Regions from separate parts of the Shewanella sp. P1-14-1 genome, predicted to be linked through region 3. Evidence: predicted binding sites of a transcription regulator. Region 3 holds the regulator's gene; each other region holds the start of a gene.

Region 1 (6,877 bases), on a different contig from region 3:
ATTCACAGAGTTGGTAAAAGGCTTTGTTGTGCTCTTTTTCTCTTAGGTGTGCAAGTTCATGCACGACCACCATTCTCAATAATGGCTCAGGGATAAACTTAAGTTTTGATGAAATCCGAATTTCATTTTTAGCTTTAACTTTACTGCCCTGTACACGGTTAGCATAGGTATGAAGACCTAACGCTTGATGGCTTAAACTGATTTTTTCATCAAAAATGACCTTTGACAAAGGATCTGATTGTTTTAGATAAGCCTGTTTATATCCCATCGCATAGTCATATAACGCTTTATCAGTGCGAATATCATGGATCCTTGGGTAGCGATTTAGTAAAAGCCTGCCGAGGGTATCGTTGGCAATATGTTGTTTAACTTGTTCAATCGTGTTGGCTGAGTAGCCTTTGATGTATTTAAGCTGCCCCTCTTGTTGCTGTTTGGCTTTTACATCTTTACTGGTAACTAAGCTTGCCAGGGTATCTCTTGCGGCTGCCACTTTTGCAGAACTTACCTTAACGGGCATTTGGGGAGGTGCTTTTCGAGGCGATTTAGCAGGTTTGTTTGAGCTCATTGAGTTAGCTCGCTTGATAGGGGGGAATAGGGTGTTCTAATTATGAAGCCTACCCATTGATAATTAACGTGTTTGTTAAGTTAACAGGTAGGCTCGCAAATTTGTCTAGAGCTTAGACTTTACCGTACATACGACGATTTTGCTGTGCGTAAGCGGCTTCAAATGCTGGCAGCTGAACACGCTTTAGACCTAAAGTATCTAAATCTGCTTGAGGCGGATTACGCTTAAGCTCTTCTTTGATAATAACAGGGCTAATTATGCCAACAGGCAAGTCAGTGATTTGAATAGCGGTTTCGAGTTTAAAACTGGTCGCAGAGCCGGCGAACTTACCTTTTTGCTCACGTTCAATGATGACAATTTCATCTACTTTGTAATCTTCCATTAATTTGTGGAAAGCAAAGTGAAACTCACGGATTGATTCTGTTTCAGCTGATTTTGAAATGCTGAAAGAAATTTGACGACACTCAGGTACGTTGAATGTTTCCACTTCGTAAGTTAATAAGCTAATGATGGCTTCGCCACCTTTTAATTCCACACCACAAATTTTCATGTTTCACCTTACTGTTAATCTGGTTTAAATCTTTATCATGCCGATTTGCTGTTAAAACAGCATGATGTTTTAATGAGGTTTACTCTTCGCCAAGCTCGTGTTCATTGTCTTCAACAATGCTGTTGTCGTTTTCAACAATTTTGGCTGGCTTAGCTTTACGACGCATTGGCGCATCACCAATATCGACGCCAGTAATAAAGCGTTTATCCCGTTTAGGTGCAATTTTAGGCTTTTTAGCCGTGTTACGCTTTTTATTGGCAGCTTTAGGGTCATTGGCCTTGGTATTTTTGTTACCCGTTTTTGGCTTATCTTTTAACCCTTTAAATTTTCCTTCAAGACCCTCTATGGTCGAAAAGTCGAAATTCTTGCGTAAAAATACTTGGATTTTCTTAAAGCTGTCCCAGTCTTTAGGACCGACTAAAGAAATCGCATCACCTTTAGCACCTGCTCGACCTGTACGGCCAATGCGATGGACGTATTCTTCGGCAAATTTAGGCATGTCAAAGTTAATCACTAATGACACGTTTAATAAATCTAGGCCACGAGAGGCGACATCCGTTGTAACTAATATTTTCTGCTGACCACGGCTAAATTTGTCCATGATCTGATTACGAGCTGATTGGTTTAAGTCACCACTTAATGCGGCAGTTTCCAATCCTTGCTCAGCAAGTAATTTAGCTAATCGGTCGGTATCAGCACGCGTCGCTGTAAATATGATGACCTGTTTATGCTGCTCGGTTTTGAGAATGTGCTGCAATAGGGCTTGCTTATGATCTAAGTGGTCAACTAAATACACACGTTGCTGAATGTCTTTATGCTCGTTATGAGATGCCCCAATGGCGACATGGCTCGGCGTTTTAAGTAATGTGGCAGCAATATCATTAATATGGTCATGATCTAACGTGGCTGAAAACATTAATGTTTGTCGACGTTTGTGATCTGCAGCTTCGTTAATGGCTTTTAATTGCGGCGCAAAACCTAAATCAAGCATTCGGTCGGCTTCATCAAGAATAAGGAGCTCTAAGCCATTTAAGTAAAGATGACGTTGCTCTAAGTGATCAGCGATACGCCCGGGTGTAGCCACAATAAAGTGAGGGTCACGAGATAACGATTTAGCTTGATCATTAAAGTTTTCCCCTCCTAAAATACTGACCGCTTTATACTGGGTATTTGCCACTAATAAACGTAATTGACCGTATACTTGCTGAGCCAATTCCCTTGTCGGTAGTAATATCAACACACGAGGGTCTTTTTTAGAAAGCGCTTTTGTTGAAATAACACGCTGAAGAGCGGGTAACAAAAACGCCAAGGTTTTACCTGAACCGGTTTTTGAAGATGCCATTAAATCTTTACCTGCTAAGGCAATTGGCAGGGCTTGCTGCTGAATTTCGGTTGGCTCAGAAATGCCCATATGCTTTAGACTTTCAAGTAAGCGTTTGTCTAAAGAAAAATCGGTAAATAACAAAGGTAAATCCCCTAAAAAATGATAGCCAGATATTATAACGTGTATGCTAGGCGATAGCCAACAGCTAAAGGCTCAGTTATGCTGAGTTTATAAGATTAATTGAGTCAAATTAAGCTACAAGGGATGTAAAAGATGTCGGAGCATGAAAATGAGCCTGCGGTAAATAAACCATTAAGAGTCGGTGTGGCACTGGGTAGTGGCGCAGCTAAAGGTTGGGCCCATATCGGTGTGTTGAAAGAACTGGCTGAAATGGGAATACATCCAGATAAAATTGCAGGATGTTCAGTTGGTGCATTGGTAGGTGCAGCGTATGCCAATGATCATCTTGATGAGCTAGAAGCGTGGGTGCGTGGTTTTTCCAGTTGGGATGTTTTAGGTCTGATGGATTTAAGCTGGCGTAAAGGCGGGCTGATAAGCGGTGAAAAAGTTTTTGATGTGCTGGCTGGCCGAATTGGTGAGCTAAAAATTGAACAACTGAAAAAACCATTCTCAGCGGTGGCAACTGATTTATACTCCGGACAAGAAATTTGGTTTAAAGAAGGGGATTTACGACACGCTGTTAGAGCATCATGTTCAATGCCAGGTTTTTTACCACCTGTTCAACTAGAAGACAGATGGCTAGTCGACGGCGCTGTGGTGAATCCTGTTCCAGTATCAATGTGTCGTGCGATGGGAGTTGATGTGGTCATTGCTGTTGATTTAAACGGCCATCGCCGTAACAGTATGCATATGTTGCCACAACAGATGAAAAGCCGTGCTCCTACAGCGTTAGAAAAACAACAACAAGAAGGCAAAGAGCCAGACTCTGCTTTTATGGATATTCTGGGTAAAGGTAAAGAGTACATTGCTAGCTTTTCAGAGAAGTTTTCGATGTCGACTAAATCCCACCCAGGCATGATTGCAGTGATGTCTCAGTCAATGGATATTCTAGAGCAGCGCCATAAACGTGCCAGACTGATGGGCGATCCACCTGATGTTTGCTTAGTTCCTCAGCTTGCTGATATAGGCACCATGGAGTTTCATCGTGCGGCAGAAGCCATTGAAGCTGGCAGGCAGTCTGTGCGTCAAACTGCTCATTTAATCAACTCTGCTTTAGGGCGATAACGTTTTTCAATTACTCGGTCAAGCTCTGTTTTGCCAAATAGTGCAGAGCTTGGCAGTAATATTTTTCATTTCACTTCCCCTCATCAAACTATGATCCAGATCATAGATTTCTAGTCTTCGTTATAGCTTAATACACCATATCTAGTGTTTATTGGTTTCTTGTTGTGGATATATAGTGTTTATATCCTGTGCATAAATGGAGTAAAAGTAATGCCTGTAGTAATTAAAAGGGACGGTTGTCGGACTGTATTTGATGAGTCTAGAATTAGGGATGCCATCGTTGCTGCAATGGCGACGGCTACAGGTCATGCTGATGTTGATTACGCCGCTACCATTGCGGGTGTAATCCGAAATCAAGTCGCGAACGAAGAAGAAGTACAAATTCACCATTTACAAGATTTAGTGGAAAATCTATTAATGGAAGGGCCTCATAAAGAGGTTGCACGTCATTATATTGAATACCGTCACGATCGTGATATTTGCCGTGAAGCAAAAAGTAAACTTAACTGTGAAATTCGTGGGTTAGTTGAGCAAAGTGATAGCTCAATTTTGAACGAAAATGCTAATAAAGACGCTAAAGTTATTCCTACACAACGCGACTTACTCGCGGGTATTGTAGCCAAGCATTATGCTAAATCACACTTGTTACCAAAAGACATTGTAGCTGCTCATGAATCGGGTCAACTGCATTATCATGATTTAGATTATGCGCCTTTCTTCCCGATGTTTAACTGCATGTTAATTGATTTAGCAGGCATGATGACCCATGGCTTTAAAATGGGTAATGCCGAAATTGATACACCAAAATCAATTTCAACTGCCACAGCGGTCACTGCGCAGATTATTGCCCAAGTTGCTAGCCATATTTACGGCGGCACAACGATTAACCGTATCGATGAAGTGTTAGCGGAATTTGTGCAAAAGAGTTACCAGAAACAATTGGTGATTGGTAAAGAGTGGGGCGTGAGCGATGTGGAAGCATTTGCTATGGCGCAAACTGAAAAAGAATGTCATGACGCATTCCAGTCATTAGAATATGAAGTGAACACTCTGCACACTGCTAATGGTCAGACTCCGTTTGTGACGTTTGGTTTTGGTCTAGGTACCAGCTGGGAGTCACGCTTAATTCAAAAGTCGATACTAACAGTACGTATGGCAGGCCTTGGTAAAAACCGTAAAACCGCGGTGTTCCCAAAACTTGTATTTGCCATTCGTGATGGCGTAAACCATAAAGCGGCTGACAGTAATTACGATATTAAAAAGCTGGCTTTAGAATGTGCCACGATGCGCATGTACCCTGATATTTTAAATTACGAGCAAGTTGAACGTGTTACTGGTTCGTTTAAAACGCCAATGGGCTGTCGCTCTTTCTTAGGTACATATGAAGAGAATGGCGAGTTAATTCATGAAGGCCGTAATAATTTAGGTGTGGTTAGCCTTAACTTACCTAGAATCGCAATCGAAGCTAAAGGCGATGAAAAAGCCTTCTTTGCATTACTTGATGAGAGAATGACTTTAGCACGTAAAGCGTTAGATACTCGTATTGCTCGTCTTGTGGGGGTTAAGGCCCGCGTAGCGCCAATCTTATATATGGAAGGCGCATGTGGTGTTCGTTTAAAAGCTGATGATGATATTTCTGAAATCTTCAAAAATGGTCGTGCGTCTATTTCATTAGGTTATATCGGACTTCATGAGACAATTAATGCTCTTTACGGCACAGAAGAGCATGTATTTGATAGTGAGCTACTGCGTACTAAAGCCGTTGAAATTATTAATGTTATGAAGCGTGCCACGGAGTCGTGGAAGGCTGAAACAGGTTATGGCTTTAGTTTATACAGCACGCCAAGCGAAAATCTATGCAGCCGTTTTTGCCAGTTGGATGCAAAACAGTTTGGTGTGGTTGAAGGTGTGACAGATAAAGGCTATTACACCAATAGTTTCCATTTAGATGTGGAAAAGAAAGTAAACCCATACGATAAAATTGACTTTGAATTGCCATATCCTGAGCTAACAAACGGTGGATTTATTTGTTATGGCGAGTTCCCTAATATGCAACATAACGTTGAAGCATTAGAAAACGTTTGGGATTACAGCTATAGCCGAGTGCCATACTACGGTACCAATACACCTATTGATGAATGTTATGATTGCGGCTTTGTTGGTGAGTTTAACTGTACAAGTAAAGGCTTTGTCTGTCCTAAATGTGGCAACCATGAGCCAAGTAGAGTGTCAGTAACTCGTCGAGTATGTGGTTACTTAGGTAGCCCAGATGCCAGACCGTTTAACCATGGTAAGCAAGAAGAAGTAAAACGCCGGGTTAAACATATCTAGTACTCGTTCTATGTCATATCAAAAACAATAAGGCGCTGAATAGCGCCTTATCTTTTGAGTGGCTAAAGTCTTAAAAGGGCGAGATCAAATAAGGCGAGTTGAAATAGGACTGCTAGGAATAAGTCACTAAGTGCTAGATATGGTATTAAACAGCATATTTTAAGACAGTTGACTCCAGTGCATTAGCTTTTTAAAGGTATAAAGTTATGAATTTTCATCAGTATTACCCAGTCGATGTGGTAAATGGACCTGGTACGCGTTGTACCTTATTCGTAGCTGGATGTGAGCACCAATGTCGTGGCTGTTATAACCAATCAACTTGGGACCCACGCTCAGGTAATGAATTTACTCAAGCGATGGAAGATCAAGTGATTGCAGATTTACAAGATACACGGATTAAACGTCGTGGTTTGTCTTTATCTGGTGGTGATCCTTTATTTGCGGATAATTTGCCTGCTATGTTAGCGCTAGTAAAAAGAGTGAAGCGTGAGTGCCCAGATAAAGATATCTGGTTGTGGAGTGGCTACCAATTAGCGGAAATGTCTTTAAAGCAGCAACAAGTACTAGCTTACGTAAATGTGTTAATTGATGGCAAATTTGAGCAAGATCTTGCCGACCCAAGCCTTAAATGGAAAGGTAGCGCTAATCAAGTGGTTCACGATTTGAGTCAGTTGATTGTGCTAAGTTAGTCGGCATATTTAACAACCGGTAATCGTTTCACCGATAATGACATTATTGTCTGTTCTGTCAAATACATAATAAGCAAAGCATTGGTCACTTACGCTGTAAGAAGGGTAATAAACTGCGACAGAGTTACCTGGGATATAGGCAACTCCAATGCTGGTGGGGCCACTGGAGCCTT
Region 2 (6,877 bases), on a different contig from region 3:
CGCAATAATCGGATCGATATTCGCTAATGCAATCGCAAGTGCTTCAAGGATATGTGCACGGTCACGCGCTTTACGTAATTCAAAAACAGTACGACGAGTAACAACTTCTCGGCGATGAAGAATAAAGCACTCAAGCATTTCTTTAAGGTTGAACAATTTAGGCTGACCGTTAGTCAATGCCACCATGTTGATACCAAAAGAACATTGCATCTGAGTTTGAGCGTATAAGTTGTTCAGAACAACTTCGCCTACTTCACCACGTTTAATCTCAACAACGATACGCATACCGTCTTTGTCAGACTCATCACGTAAACCTGTAATACCTTCAATTTTCTTATCCTTAACAAGCTCGGCGATTTTTTCAATCAAACGTGCTTTGTTAACTTGATAAGGAATTTCGGTAACGATAATACGTTCACGACCGTTATCTTCTTCAATCTCAGCTTTAGAGCGCATGACGGCACGGCCACGACCCGTTTTGTAAGCATCAATAATACCTTTACGGCCATTAATTGTTGCAGCTGTTGGGAAATCAGGTCCTGGAATATGTTCCATTAACTGTTCGATTGAAAGACTTGGTTCAGCAATCAAAGCTAAACAGCCATTAATCACTTCAGTGATATTATGAGGCGGGATATTGGTCGCCATACCCACAGCAATACCGGATGAACCATTAATTAATAAGGTTGGTACGCGTGTTGGTAATACTGCTGGAATAAACTCTGTACCATCATAGTTAGGTACAAAATCTACTGTTTCTTTTTCTAAATCGGCTAAAAGTGAATGAGCCAATTTTTCCATACGGATTTCGGTATAACGCATTGCCGCAGCAGAATCACCATCTACTGAACCAAAGTTACCTTGGCCGTCAACAAGCGTATAACGCATTGAGAATGGCTGCGCCAAACGAACGATTGTGTCATATACAGCTGTATCACCATGTGGGTGATACTTACCGATTACGTCACCAACAACACGAGCTGATTTTTTATAAGGCTTATTGTAGTCGTTCTTTAATTCGTTCATTGCGAATAGAACACGACGGTGAACAGGTTTTAACCCGTCACGAACGTCGGGTAATGCACGACCTACGATTACACTCATCGCATAATCTAAATAAGAATTCTTTAGTTCGTCTTCGATGTTAATTGGCGAAATTGATGTTGCCAGATCAGTCATAAACTGCTCGTTCCCCTAAAATTAGCGCACAATAATTATTCCATTTTATTGTGTAGCTCAAAAACGTGATTTGGCATTCTAACACAGATATATAAAGTGGCTAGACCCTAGAACAACAATAAGTGAATGCAAGTGAAAAACTTAATAAAAACAGCGATAATTCCCCTAATTTGATTCGTAAGTTCTACTTTTTAATTTCCTGATATACGTGTTTTGAGAATTAATGTGTTTTTTATCGGCAAAGATTGCTGCTTATATAATCAATTGAAAATTAATCTTGTTTTATCTCACTTTGTTTATTGAAACGGATGGTTATAATACCTGCAATAATCATAAATATATTATGGGTCCTGTTATGTCTAATCAAGAAAACCAAAATCAACAGAATGTTGATCACCAAGAAATCGAAAAGTTTGCGCAAATGGCACAGTCTTGGTGGGATCCAAATGGTGATTTCAAACCACTACACCAACTTAATCCTTTAAGATTAAATTATATCGATCAAACTTGCGGCGGTTTGTTTGATAAACATGTTATTGATATCGGTTGTGGCGGCGGTATTTTATCTGAGAGCATGGCAAAAGTCGGCGCTAAAGTAACCGGTCTTGATATGGGTGATGCGCAAATTGAAGTGGCCAAGCTTCATGCGCTCGAAACTGGTATCGATATTCACTATGACACTATGACTGCAGAAGAACACGCTGCTAACAATAGCGAAAAATATGATGTCGTAACGTGTATGGAAATGCTTGAGCACGTACCGGATCCATTATCAGTGATTCGTGCATGCTGCGATATGGTAAAACCAGATGGATTTGTTTTCTTTTCTACCATAAATAGAAATATGATGTCTTACATACAAGCGATAGTAGGCGCAGAATATGTATTAAAGATGCTGCCTGTTGGTACCCATGATCACAGTAAGTTTATTAAGCCGTCAGAATTAATCAATTTGGTCGATCAAACTGATTTAATCTGTAGAGATGCCTTAGGCATTACTCATAACCCGTTAACAGGTGTGTATAAATATACCAATAAACTTGACGTAAACTATATGATAGCGACTCAAAAAGCTGGATAAAACACACAATTCAGGTCATGTCATTGTTTAATAGTTAATGGTTAATGGTTAATGATTAAAGGACATGACCACTTATTGCCTATTAGCAGTGTTCAAAACCAGGCTAGTTGATGTTCTACACTTTTATTTAATGTCATTATTAGTCTGTTTACTTAGCTTGCTTAGTTAATCTATTTATTCGTTTGATTACTTAACCCAATATAACGTGACGTTACTCTTTCCATTATTGATAAACGAATTAAAACCTAAGGTAGTACAATGAATCAAATTAGTGCGACGGATCAGATTAAAGCAGTATTATTTGATTTGGATGGAACCTTGGCTGATACCGCACCAGATCTGGTATATGCATTAAATTTAGCCTTGCAAGAGCGCGAAATCTCCCCTAAGTCCGTCGAAGCACTACGCTATTCAGCTTCACACGGAAGTTTGGCCTTAGTAAATGCTGCTGTACCAGAGTTAAATGAATCAGAGCAAGTAAGCATTCAACAGAGTCTGCTTGAACACTATAAAAAAGTGAATGGTCAAAAAGCCTCTTTATTCGAAGGTTTAGCTTCATTTCTCACTTTACTTGAAACAAAAGCAATACCGTTTGGGGTGGTAACAAATAAACAAGCAAAGTTTACTCGTCCGTTAATTGATGCTTTAGGGCTAACTGAACGTTTAACTAGCATCGTTAGTGGCGACTCTACCCTTCACCCTAAACCTCACACTGCCCCTATGTTATTAGCAGCTCAGCAAATTAACTGTGCGCCTGCAAATATATTATACCTAGGTGATGCTGAGCGAGATCTAGTCGCAGCTAGTAATGCGGGCATGATTGGCGGCACTGCTATGTGGGGATATCTTTCAGACGATGACCAGCCAGACTTATGGCCAAGTAAAATTGTATTTAACACAGTTAACGATTTACTCCAATTTTTTGAATAACAAGAACAACTAAAATAGTACTCTTCATAAATTCAATGCTTACATGTAAATCTTAATGTAATGATGCAAAAGTGATTGGTAAATTGCTGCTTCAAATGTCGCAGTTGAAGCATCATTGACATGACTCACTTTCGATACATATCAGCAAGCCTTTAATGCCCTCACTATAGAGTTTCTTTACTAACGACTTTTCTGTACTAACGGCATTGCTGTCACTTCACTTTTTATCTCACTGTTCTAAGGATAACAGTAGTCAATTTAGTGCAATGAACTCATCAATGACACTGTACTTTATCTCATAAAGCCAAATGAAAACTCATTTTTCATTTTACGTTCAAACATCACAAAAAAAATCAAACTATTTTTATATAAAAACAATCGATCGCTGAATATTTTAGCGATCAATCTAATCACGTTAACTGTCTAAAAAAACAACGTCACGAGAAATTCAAAGGCTATTTTGCGTTAGCAGGTTAGCTTTTACTAACTTGAATGACTATCCAGAAGATATCCACAACTTATTAATCAAAATCCTACTTGCAAATGGTGACCAACCTCACTATCTTGTATGTTAGTTTTTATAAAACACCATATCTTGTGTGTGACATCAATACGAGGCACTAGCGATAAAAGCGCAGTATCTCGCTGTAACACTAGTATTTTTATCAATATTAGTTTGTTAATTGAATTTGGATGATCAACTTACAAGGGACGTATTGTGATTTATTGGCGATCGTAACGTAGTCGATAAAAAAAGATCCAATGAATAAATTACACCAATAAATATCGAATCAAGGCCTCTTTTTAATGAACAGCAATATGACAGTCACTAAACGCAGTGGCGAACGCGAAACAATCGATTTAGATAAAATCCATCGCGTAATCGAGTGGGCAGCCAAAGGCTTAAACAACGTATCAGTTTCAGAAGTAGAATTACGTTCTCACTTACAGTTTTTTGAAGGCATTCCTACAGAGGCTATTCACGAAACAATCATCAAAGCAGCAGCTGACTTAATCTCTCCAGAGTCACCAGATTACCAATTTCTTGCTGCGCGTTTAGCTGTTTTTCATCTGCGTAAAAAAGCCTTCGGTCAATTCGAGCCTCCAAAATTAATTGATCAAGTCAATCGTTTGGTTGAGTTGGGTAAGTACGACAAGCACATTATCGAAGACTACACAGCAGAAGAGTTAACTATCTTAGATAGCTACATCGACCACTGGCGTGACATGGACTTCTCATATGCTGCTGTTAAGCAACTCGAAGGGAAATACTTAGTTCAAAACCGAGTGACTAATGAAATTTACGAAAGTGCACAGTTTCTCTATATCTTGGTAGCTGCTTGCTTATTTGCTAAGTATCCAAAAGAAACACGCCTTGACTACATTAAGCGTTTCTACGATGCCGTATCGACATTTAAAATTTCACTTCCAACGCCAATCATGGCTGGTGTGCGCACCCCTACTCGTCAATTCAGTTCGTGCGTATTAATTGAATGTGACGATAGCCTTGATTCAATCAATGCGACAGCATCTTCAATTGTAAAATACGTAAGTCAACGTGCGGGTATTGGTATTAACGCAGGTCGTATTCGAGCTTTAGGTAGCCCAATCCGAGGCGGTGAAGCATTCCACACTGGTTGCTTACCGTTTTATAAATATTTCCAAACTGCGGTAAAGTCTTGCTCACAAGGCGGAGTTCGTGGCGGCGCAGCCACATTATTTTACCCATTATGGCACCTAGAGGTTGAATCACTTCTTGTGCTTAAAAATAACCGTGGTGTAGAAGATAACCGTGTTCGTCATTTAGATTACGGCGTGCAATTAAACAAATTGATGTACCAACGTTTAATTAAGTCTGAAAATATTAGCTTATTTAGCCCATCTGATGTACCTGGGTTATACGATGCATTCTTCGCTGACCAAGTAGAGTTTGAGCGCCTATATCTTCAATACGAAGCGGATAGCAGCATTCGTCGTAAAGAGATTAAAGCTGTTGAATTATTTTCATTAATGATGCAAGAACGAGCATCAACTGGCCGAATCTATATTCAAAATGTTGATCACTGTAATACTCATAGTCCATTTGACCCGCAAGTAGCGCCAATTAAACAGTCTAACCTTTGTTTAGAAATCGCTTTACCAACTAAGCCAATGCGTAACATTGAAGATCCTAATGGTGAAATTGCATTATGTACTTTATCAGCGCTTAACTTGGGTGCTATCAAAGACTTATCTGAATTAGAACCGCTTGCAGACCTAGCCGTTCGTGCATTAGATAATTTACTTGATTATCAAGATTACCCAATTATCTCTGCTCAACTGGGTTCTATGAACCGTAGAACGCTAGGTATAGGCGTTATTAACTTCGCAAATTACCTTGCGAAAAATGGCATGAAATATTCTGATGGCTCTGGTAATAACTTAACCCATAAGACATTTGAAGCGATTCAGTTCTACTTACTCAAAGCTTCTATGAACCTAGCAAAAGAGCAAGGTGCATGTCCTTTATTTAATGAAACGACTTACGCTGAAGGTGTTTTACCAATTGACACATATAAGCGTGATTTAGACAAAATCTGTGATGAACCATTACATATGGATTGGGAAGGATTACGTAGTGACATTAAAGCTCACGGCTTACGTAACTCTACTCTATCAGCATTAATGCCATCAGAAACGTCTTCGCAAATTTCTAATGCAACAAATGGCATCGAGCCGCCACGTGGCTTAATCAGCGTTAAAGCAAGTAAGGATGGGCAATTAAAGCAAGTCGTACCTGACTTTGATGAGCTAAAACATCAATATGAATTGCTGTGGAATATGCCAAATAATGATGGTTATTTACAGCTCGTTGGTATCATGCAAAAATTCGTCGACCAAGCAATTTCGGCTAACACGAACTACGATCCAACACGTTTTGACGGTCAAAAAGTACCGATGAAAACTTTGCTGAAAGATCTATTAACAGCCTATAAACTTGGTGTTAAAACACTTTACTACCACAACACCCGTGATGGAGCATCAGACAACCTTGACGACATTACCGTCGTTGAGAAAGAAGATGATGGCTGTGCAGGCGGCGCTTGTAAGATTTAATTCAACAATTTGCATTTAAATGCGGGGACTTATCCCCGCTTTTTTAGGATATATAAATGGCTTATTCTACTTTTTGTCAAACACCAAATAATCCGATGAACGAACCTATGTTCATGGGACAGTCAGTTAACGTTGCTCGTTATGATCAACAAAAATATGAAGTTTTTGAAAAGCTAATTGAAAAGCAATTATCTTTTTTCTGGCGCCCAGAAGAAGTAGACGTAAGCAAAGACAAAATTGATTACCAAGGTTTACCAGAACATGAAAAACACATTTTCATTTCAAACCTTAAGTACCAAACATTATTAGATTCTATTCAAGGTCGCTCACCGAATGTGGCGTTATTACCGTTAGTATCGTTACCTGAATTAGAAACATGGATTGAAACTTGGTCTTTTTCAGAAACAATTCACTCGCGTTCTTATACCCACATTATTCGTAATATTGTTAATGATCCGTCTGTCGTATTTGATGATATCGTGGTGAATAAAGAAATTTTAAAACGTGCAGGTGATATTGCTCAATACTACGATGATTTAATTGAACTGACCCAAGTGCTTAATTTACATGGTGAAGGAACACATCTGGTTA
Region 3 (6,877 bases):
TACCAGTGACATAAATCCAGTCACCGATTTTTGCACCACCACGAGTTAAGGCTTTACCGGTAGGAACTTGACCATGAATCGTGATATTGATACTGCGTGGGCCACGAGTAGTATCACCACCAATCAAGCTCACACTGTAGTATTCCGCAGCTTCAAACAGCCCTTCACTAAACTGCTGTAACCAGTCGTTATCAACATCAGGCAAGGTTAACGCCAGGGTCATCCAAGCGGGATCAGCTCCCATTGCAGCTAAATCAGATAAGTTTACAGCCACTGATTTATAGCCTAACTCATGCGCAGGCATTGAAGGTAGGAAGTGAATATTTTCGACGAGGGTGTCACAAGAAATTGCAATAGATTTGTTTTCAGCTGGTTGTACTAATGCACAGTCATCACCAATGCCGAGATGAACATCACGACGTTTCTGACCTTTATCACGGAAAAATTGTTCAATAAGTTGGAATTCTTTCACGATAAAATTGGTACGGTTGCCCGCCCACCTACTGTTATAGAAATCGGTAAGCCATACAAAAACGGTATCCGAAGATACCGTTTTATTTATTACTTACGAGTAACAAGCTTATCTAGCATACCATTGACAAACTTATGACTGTCATCGGCACCAAAGGCTTTCGCTAATTCGATACCTTCGTTGATAGCCACTTTAAATGGCACATCTTTACGATAAGTGAGTTCATACGCAGCTAAGCGCACAATGGCTTTCTCAACTGGCGATACGTCTTCAATATCACGATCTAAATGTGGCTTTAAAAGCGCATCAAGTTGAGTCGCTTTTGTTGCTACACCTGATAGCAACTCACGAAAATAAGCTACATCAACACCGTTAATGTTTTGCTCAGTTAAAAATTCGTGTTCAACGTCAGCAACGTTATTTTGGCTTAACTGCCACGAATAGATAGCTTGAACAGCTAAACGGCGTGCCTTACGGCGCTCTGAAGGCTTCATTACTTTTCCTACTACTATACCAACTGTTGTTCTAATTCTTGCAGAACATTAACCATTTCAAGTAGGCCAAGGGCAGCTTCAGTACCTTTGTTACCTGCTTTAGTACCAGAGCGCTCAATAGCTTGCTCAATAGTATCTGTGGTTAACACGCCAAATGAAACAGGAATATCAAACTCTAAAGCAACTTGAGCTAGACCCTTGTTACACTCGCCTGCAACTAAATCAAAATGCGGAGTACCACCACGAATCACAGCACCAAGTGCAATGATACCGTCAAATTTCCCACAAGCAGCAACACGTCGTGCAGCCAGCGGTAATTCAACAGCGCCAGGAACACGAACAACAGTAATGTTGTCATCTTCAACCTGACCAAAACGTTTTAGTGTATCTATTGCGCCATCAAGCAGACTCTCAACTAAGAAACTATTGAAACGCGATACAACGATCGCCACTTTGGCATTTTTTGCTTCGATATTACCTTGAACTACGTTCATTATCTTACCTAAATTAGCTAAAGCACCCAGCTCTGGGCAAAAGTGGCGGTATAATACCACAGCAAAATGCCCTGAGTCCTGTGCAATTAATGATAAATGTTAACTTCACTAAATTAGTGAATTATTCTGCAATGTAATCAGTCACTTCTAAACCGAAGCCCGATAACGAATGATAATGTTTCGGCGAACTCAATAGCCTCATCGTGCTGACACCAAGACTTGAGAGTATTTGCGAACCGATGCCCACTTTACGTGAGGTGCCGACCCATTTCGCCGCTGTTGGTGCTTGACCTTTGTCTTCTGCTTCAAACGCTTTTACTTTGGCTAGCATCTCACTTGAATGCTCTTCATGGCCTAATAACACTAAAACACCACCTTCATTAGCGATGCGTTCCATCGCTTTTTCTAGTGGCCAGCTACGTTTTTGATCTCGCTCAGAGTGAAGTAAATCGTTAAATGTATTTTGCAAGTGCACACGGACTAAACAATCAGCTTTCACTTCACCTTTTACCAATGCATAGTGCAATTGATTATCGATGGTGTCTCTAAATGTCACCATAGTAAACTCACCAAAGCGTGTGGGTAGTTTACATTCTGCTTCACGCACAACAGTGGTTTCTTTGGTATTACGGTACTCAATTAAATCAGCAATTGTCCCCATTTTAATACCGTGTTTTTCACTAAACACTTCTAAATCAGGACAGCGTGCCATCGTGCCGTCATCATTTAAAATCTCAACGATCACACCTGAAGGCTCCAAACCTGCTAATCGAGCTAAATCGCAACCAGCTTCAGTGTGTCCAGCACGCGTTAATACGCCGCCATCTTGTGCCATTAATGGGAAAATATGCCCAGGCTGAACTAAGTCAGCGGCTTTAGCATCTTTTGCAACAGCCGCCTGAACTGTAACAGCACGATCATGAGCTGAAATACCTGTTGTTACACCTGTTGCAGCTTCAATTGATACAGTAAAGTTTGTCGAAAACTGTGCATTATTATTAGTTACCATTAAAGGTAAATTTAACTGCATACAGCGCTCTTTGGTCATCGTTTGGCAAATCAATCCACGACCATAGGTCGCCATAAAGTTAATTGCCTCAGGCGTCACCTTTTCGGCCGCCATGATAAGATCGCCTTCATTCTCTCTATCTTCATCGTCCATCAAGATAACCATTTTACCCTGACGAATATCTTCGATGATCTCTTCTATACTGTGTAGTGCCATGTTAAGACCTTTATGTTTAGTTTTCTATATCAGCAACATAGGCTAAATATATTCGGGTATTCTATTTTCTATCGCATAAATCCGGCGTTGGCTAGCATTTCCATAGTGATGCCGCCTTCGGATTTTGTGGCTTTTTCAGCGTTCATCAAGCGCTCTAAATAACGTGCAATTAAATCCACTTCGATGTTGACCATACTGCCGGCTTGCAAAGCCAACAAGGTCGTTTCTTCGGCTGTATGTGGCACAATCGTTAACCTAAAACGATGCCCATCAATTTCGTTAACTGTTAAGCTAACTCCGTCAATGGTTATTGAGCCTTTATGAGCGATATATCGAGATAAGTCTTCTGGTGCGAGTAACCAGAACTCGATGGCTTTTCCGCGCACATTTCGTTGCTCAACCCTTGCAATGCCATCAACATGCCCGCTTACCATATGGCCGCCTAAACGCGTCGTTGGCATCACCGCTTTTTCAAGGTTAACCTTTTGTCCGACTTTATAATCAGCAAAACCAGTTAGTGCGACAGTTTCAGCTGAAATATCTGCAACATAACCATCAGGTAAACATTGTACAACCGTTAAACACACACCATTGGTTGCAATACTATCTCCTAGTTTGACATCAGATAAATCCAAACTACCACTAGCAACATTTAAACGAATATCATCGCCTTTGCGATCAATTTTTCTTAATGTGCCTAGGGCTTCAATAATGCCGGTAAACATAAATACTCACTTGTTATCTTATTCAATATTATTTAACAGTGTTCGTTGCCTAATACCGTTTAAATAATGGCAAAAAATCTTGTTGCTTATAGAGCAAATATCATTCTTAGATCTGCACCGACTCGACGCGTATCGTTAAGTTGTATTTTAGGGATATCTGACATGGCTTGGTAATCATCAAGCTGGACTAAATTACGACCTTGGCTACCCAGTAACTTCATCGCTTGATATAAATACAATTCATCACCTAAGCCTTGTTTGATGACACTACCCGCTAATGTTGCTCCAGCCTCTACGAGAACCGTATTGCATTGCTTACCTAAATAAGTAAATAACGCATGTAAATCAACGCGTCCATCATCATTTGCACCAATAGTGATACAACTAACATGATTGTTAAATCTTTCTCTCACTTCTGCGGGGTATTCCACACATGAAACCAACAGTATAGGAGACGCTATTTCAAACAGTGCAAAGTCATTTGTTAGCCTAGCTTTACTATCTAGAATAACCCTTAATGGTTGTTTAATTTCATTTGCTGCTAAATGCTCTTTTACACTGCCTAATTCTTCATAACGGACATTCATCGAAGGATTGTCAGCAAGTACCGTTTCTACACCAGTAATAATGGCGCATTGTCGAGCACGTAACTTTTGCACATCCGCTCGAGCTTCAGGTCCTGTAATCCATTTAGACACCCCATTAGACAATGCCGTTTTGCCATCAATACTGGCAGCAAGCTTAATGGTAACAAGTGGCAAGCCAGTGAGCATTCGCTTAGTAAACCCAAGATTAAGTTGTTTGGCTTGCTCGGTTAATAATCCCACTTCAACCTCAATTCCCGCTTCTTGTAGCATCCGAATACCATTACCTGCCACTTGCGGGTTGGCATCAACCTCAGCAATAACAACCCTTTTTATCCCCGCACTTATTAACGCTAATGCGCAAGGAGGGGTTCGGCCATAATGACTGCATGGTTCAAGGGTGACATAGGCAGTGGCTTGGCTTAATTTATCTTGCTGCTGAGTGGTTTGTACTGCATTTAAAGCGTGAATTTCAGCGTGCGGACCACCCGCTTTAATATGATAACCTTGACCAATAATCTGCTCGCCAACGGCAATCACACAGCCTACATTTGGATTAGGCCGAGTTGTATAACGTCCTTTTTCTGCTAATGAAATTGCCAGACTCATCATTGAAATATCAAGGATAGACCACTGAGACATAAAAACCTTCTTGATTGCACCAAAACGATAAAAAGCAATATTTTGCTAGCGGCAAGTAATGATAAAGCGGTTACTTTTGTAACTTAGCGATTGCTTCACCAAATTGAGACACATCTTCAAATGCACGGTAAACAGAAGCAAAGCGAATATAGGCAACCTTATCAAGCACCATTAACTGCTCCATCATTAAGTTACCGATCATAGCAGAGTCAATTTCTCGTTCGCCTGTCGCACGAAGCGTGGATTTTATTTTTGTTAACGCTTGCTCAATTTGATCCATAGAAACAGGGCGTTTTTCAACTGCTCTGAGCATACCGCCACGAAGTTTCTCTTCATCAAATGGCTGACGAGTACCATCTTGTTTGATCACTCTAGGCATCACCAGCTCAGCACCTTCAAAGGTCGTAAAGCGTTCATGGCACTCTGTACATTCCCGGCGACGACGTACTTGGTGGCCATCAGCCACAAGTCGAGAGTCAATCACTTTAGTATCTGTCGCGCTACAAAATGGGCAATGCATATTCGCTCCTGAAATTAAAAAGAAAATGGCTGTAAGTACTCGGTACTTACAGCCATTAAAGTTTATCCTATTTACTTTATAAGGTTAACCTTATCGATAAGATTATCCTGCCAAGATAAATTGAATAAAGCCAGTCTTACTCAATCACGTTCCTGTTACAGAACACTTGAAAGGTATTAACCGTAAACAGGGAACTTAGCACATAATTCAAGCACTTGATTCTTCACACGCTCAATCGTGGCTTCATTATTAATATCGTCAAGTACATCACACATCCAGTTGGTTAACTCAACTGATTCAGTTTCAGTAAAACCACGGCGTGTAATTGCAGGAGAACCAATACGTAAACCTGAAGTCACAAACGGTGAACGTGGATCATTTGGCACCGAGTTTTTGTTCACTGTGATGTTAGCTTTGCCTAAGGCAGCATCAGCATCTTTACCAGTCATATCTTTGCTGATTAAATCAAGCAGGAATAAGTGGTTATCAGTGCCGCCAGATACCACATCATAGCCACGTTCGATAAAGGTTTTAGCCATCACTTTAGCGTTGGCAACAACTTGCTCTTGGTAAGTCGTAAACTCTGGATCTAATGCTTCTTTAAATGCAACGGCTTTAGCTGCAATAACGTGCATTAATGGACCACCTTGGCCGCCAGGGAATACTGCTGAATTTAGTTTTTTATAGATATCTTCATCGTTTGATGCAGATAAAATTAATCCACCACGAGGACCGGCAAGTGTTTTGTGTGTCGTCGTTGTCACTACGTGTGCATGTGGTAACGGGTTCGGATAGATACCAGCAGCAACAAGACCTGCAACGTGGGCCATATCAACAAATAAGTAAGCACCTACTTTGTCAGCGATTTCGCGGAATTTACCCCAATCGATAATGCCAGAGTATGCAGAGAAACCAGCAATAATCATTTTAGGCTTATGTTCAACAGCTAAACGCTCAACTTCTGCATAATCGATTTTGCCAGTCGTTTCATCGATACCGTACTGAACCGCATTGTATAATTTGCCTGAAAAGCTCACATGAGACCCGTGAGTCAAGTGACCACCGTGTGCCAGGCTCATACCTAAAACGGTGTCACCACCTTGTAAAAGCGCCATGAAAACAGCTGAGTTTGCCTGAGAACCAGAATGCGGCTGAACGTTAGCGTATGTTGCGCCGAACAACTCTTTAGCACGTGAAATAGCTAATTCTTCAGCAATATCAACATGCTCACAACCACCATAGTAACGCTTACCAGGGTAACCTTCTGCGTACTTATTGGTTAACTGAGAACCTTGTGCTTCAAGAACACGTGGGCTGGTATAGTTTTCTGATGCGATTAATTCAATGTGCTCTTCTTGGCGACGAGTCTCATCTTCAATGGCTTGAAACAGTTGTGGATCGTAATCCGCGATATTCATAGCTTTCTTTAGCATTGGTGTCTCCAACAGCAGTTCTTATATATAGGGTTGCGCGGTATTCTACTCTGCTCTGCGTCACAATCCCAGCATTTAGAACATGAATTTCATTGGAAATTATCTTTAATTTGATTAATCCAAAATTTGAGTTAAACAAAAAATAAAGTAGAATTATCATCATCATTGGTCACTAAAGAACCTTAAAAATGGCTCAATTTGTCTATAGTATGCTGCGGGTAGGAAAGATTGTTCCGCCTAAAAAACAAATCCTCAAAGATATTTCACTTAGTTTTTTCCCTGGCGCCA

What was found. The regulator NrdR, encoded in region 3, represses ribonucleotide reductase genes. The targets are predictions, from matches to a motif close to AAACACNANATNTNGTGTTT.
Region 1: the regulator NrdR is predicted to act here: its motif matches at 3,815-3,834, upstream of nrdD (anaerobic ribonucleoside-triphosphate reductase).
Region 2: the regulator NrdR is predicted to act here: its motif matches at 3,774-3,793, upstream of nrdA (class 1a ribonucleoside-diphosphate reductase subunit alpha).

Annotation. Positions count from the first base shown of each region.
Region 1 covers NZ_LKTL01000013.1:63,922-70,798, reverse strand. Annotated here, with positions in the region: gene AN944_RS11100 (M48 family metallopeptidase) at 1-517, opposite strand, end outside; gene AN944_RS11095 (DUF3010 family protein) at 678-1,115, opposite strand; gene AN944_RS11090 (DEAD/DEAH box helicase) at 1,195-2,580, opposite strand; gene rssA (patatin-like phospholipase RssA) at 2,713-3,684, shown strand; gene nrdD (anaerobic ribonucleoside-triphosphate reductase) at 3,895-6,015, shown strand; gene nrdG (anaerobic ribonucleoside-triphosphate reductase-activating protein) at 6,222-6,704, shown strand; gene AN944_RS22025 (prepilin-type N-terminal cleavage/methylation domain-containing protein) at 6,714-6,877, opposite strand, start outside.
Region 2 covers NZ_LKTL01000012.1:101,784-108,660, forward strand. Annotated here, with positions in the region: gene gyrA (DNA gyrase subunit A) at 1-1,179, opposite strand, end outside; gene ubiG (bifunctional 2-polyprenyl-6-hydroxyphenol methylase/3-demethylubiquinol 3-O-methyltransferase UbiG) at 1,535-2,260, shown strand; gene AN944_RS10565 (HAD family hydrolase) at 2,519-3,190, shown strand; gene nrdA (class 1a ribonucleoside-diphosphate reductase subunit alpha) at 3,998-6,286, shown strand; gene nrdB (class Ia ribonucleoside-diphosphate reductase subunit beta) at 6,343-6,877, shown strand, end outside.
Region 3 covers NZ_LKTL01000006.1:171,030-177,906, reverse strand. Annotated here, with positions in the region: gene thiL (thiamine-phosphate kinase) at 1-472, opposite strand, end outside; gene nusB (transcription antitermination factor NusB) at 562-966, opposite strand; gene ribE (6,7-dimethyl-8-ribityllumazine synthase) at 981-1,460, opposite strand; gene ribBA (bifunctional 3,4-dihydroxy-2-butanone-4-phosphate synthase/GTP cyclohydrolase II) at 1,582-2,685, opposite strand; gene AN944_RS06320 (riboflavin synthase) at 2,754-3,410, opposite strand; gene ribD (bifunctional diaminohydroxyphosphoribosylaminopyrimidine deaminase/5-amino-6-(5-phosphoribosylamino)uracil reductase RibD) at 3,497-4,636, opposite strand; gene nrdR (transcriptional regulator NrdR) at 4,707-5,156, opposite strand; gene glyA (serine hydroxymethyltransferase) at 5,333-6,589, opposite strand; gene ettA (energy-dependent translational throttle protein EttA) at 6,778-6,877, shown strand, end outside.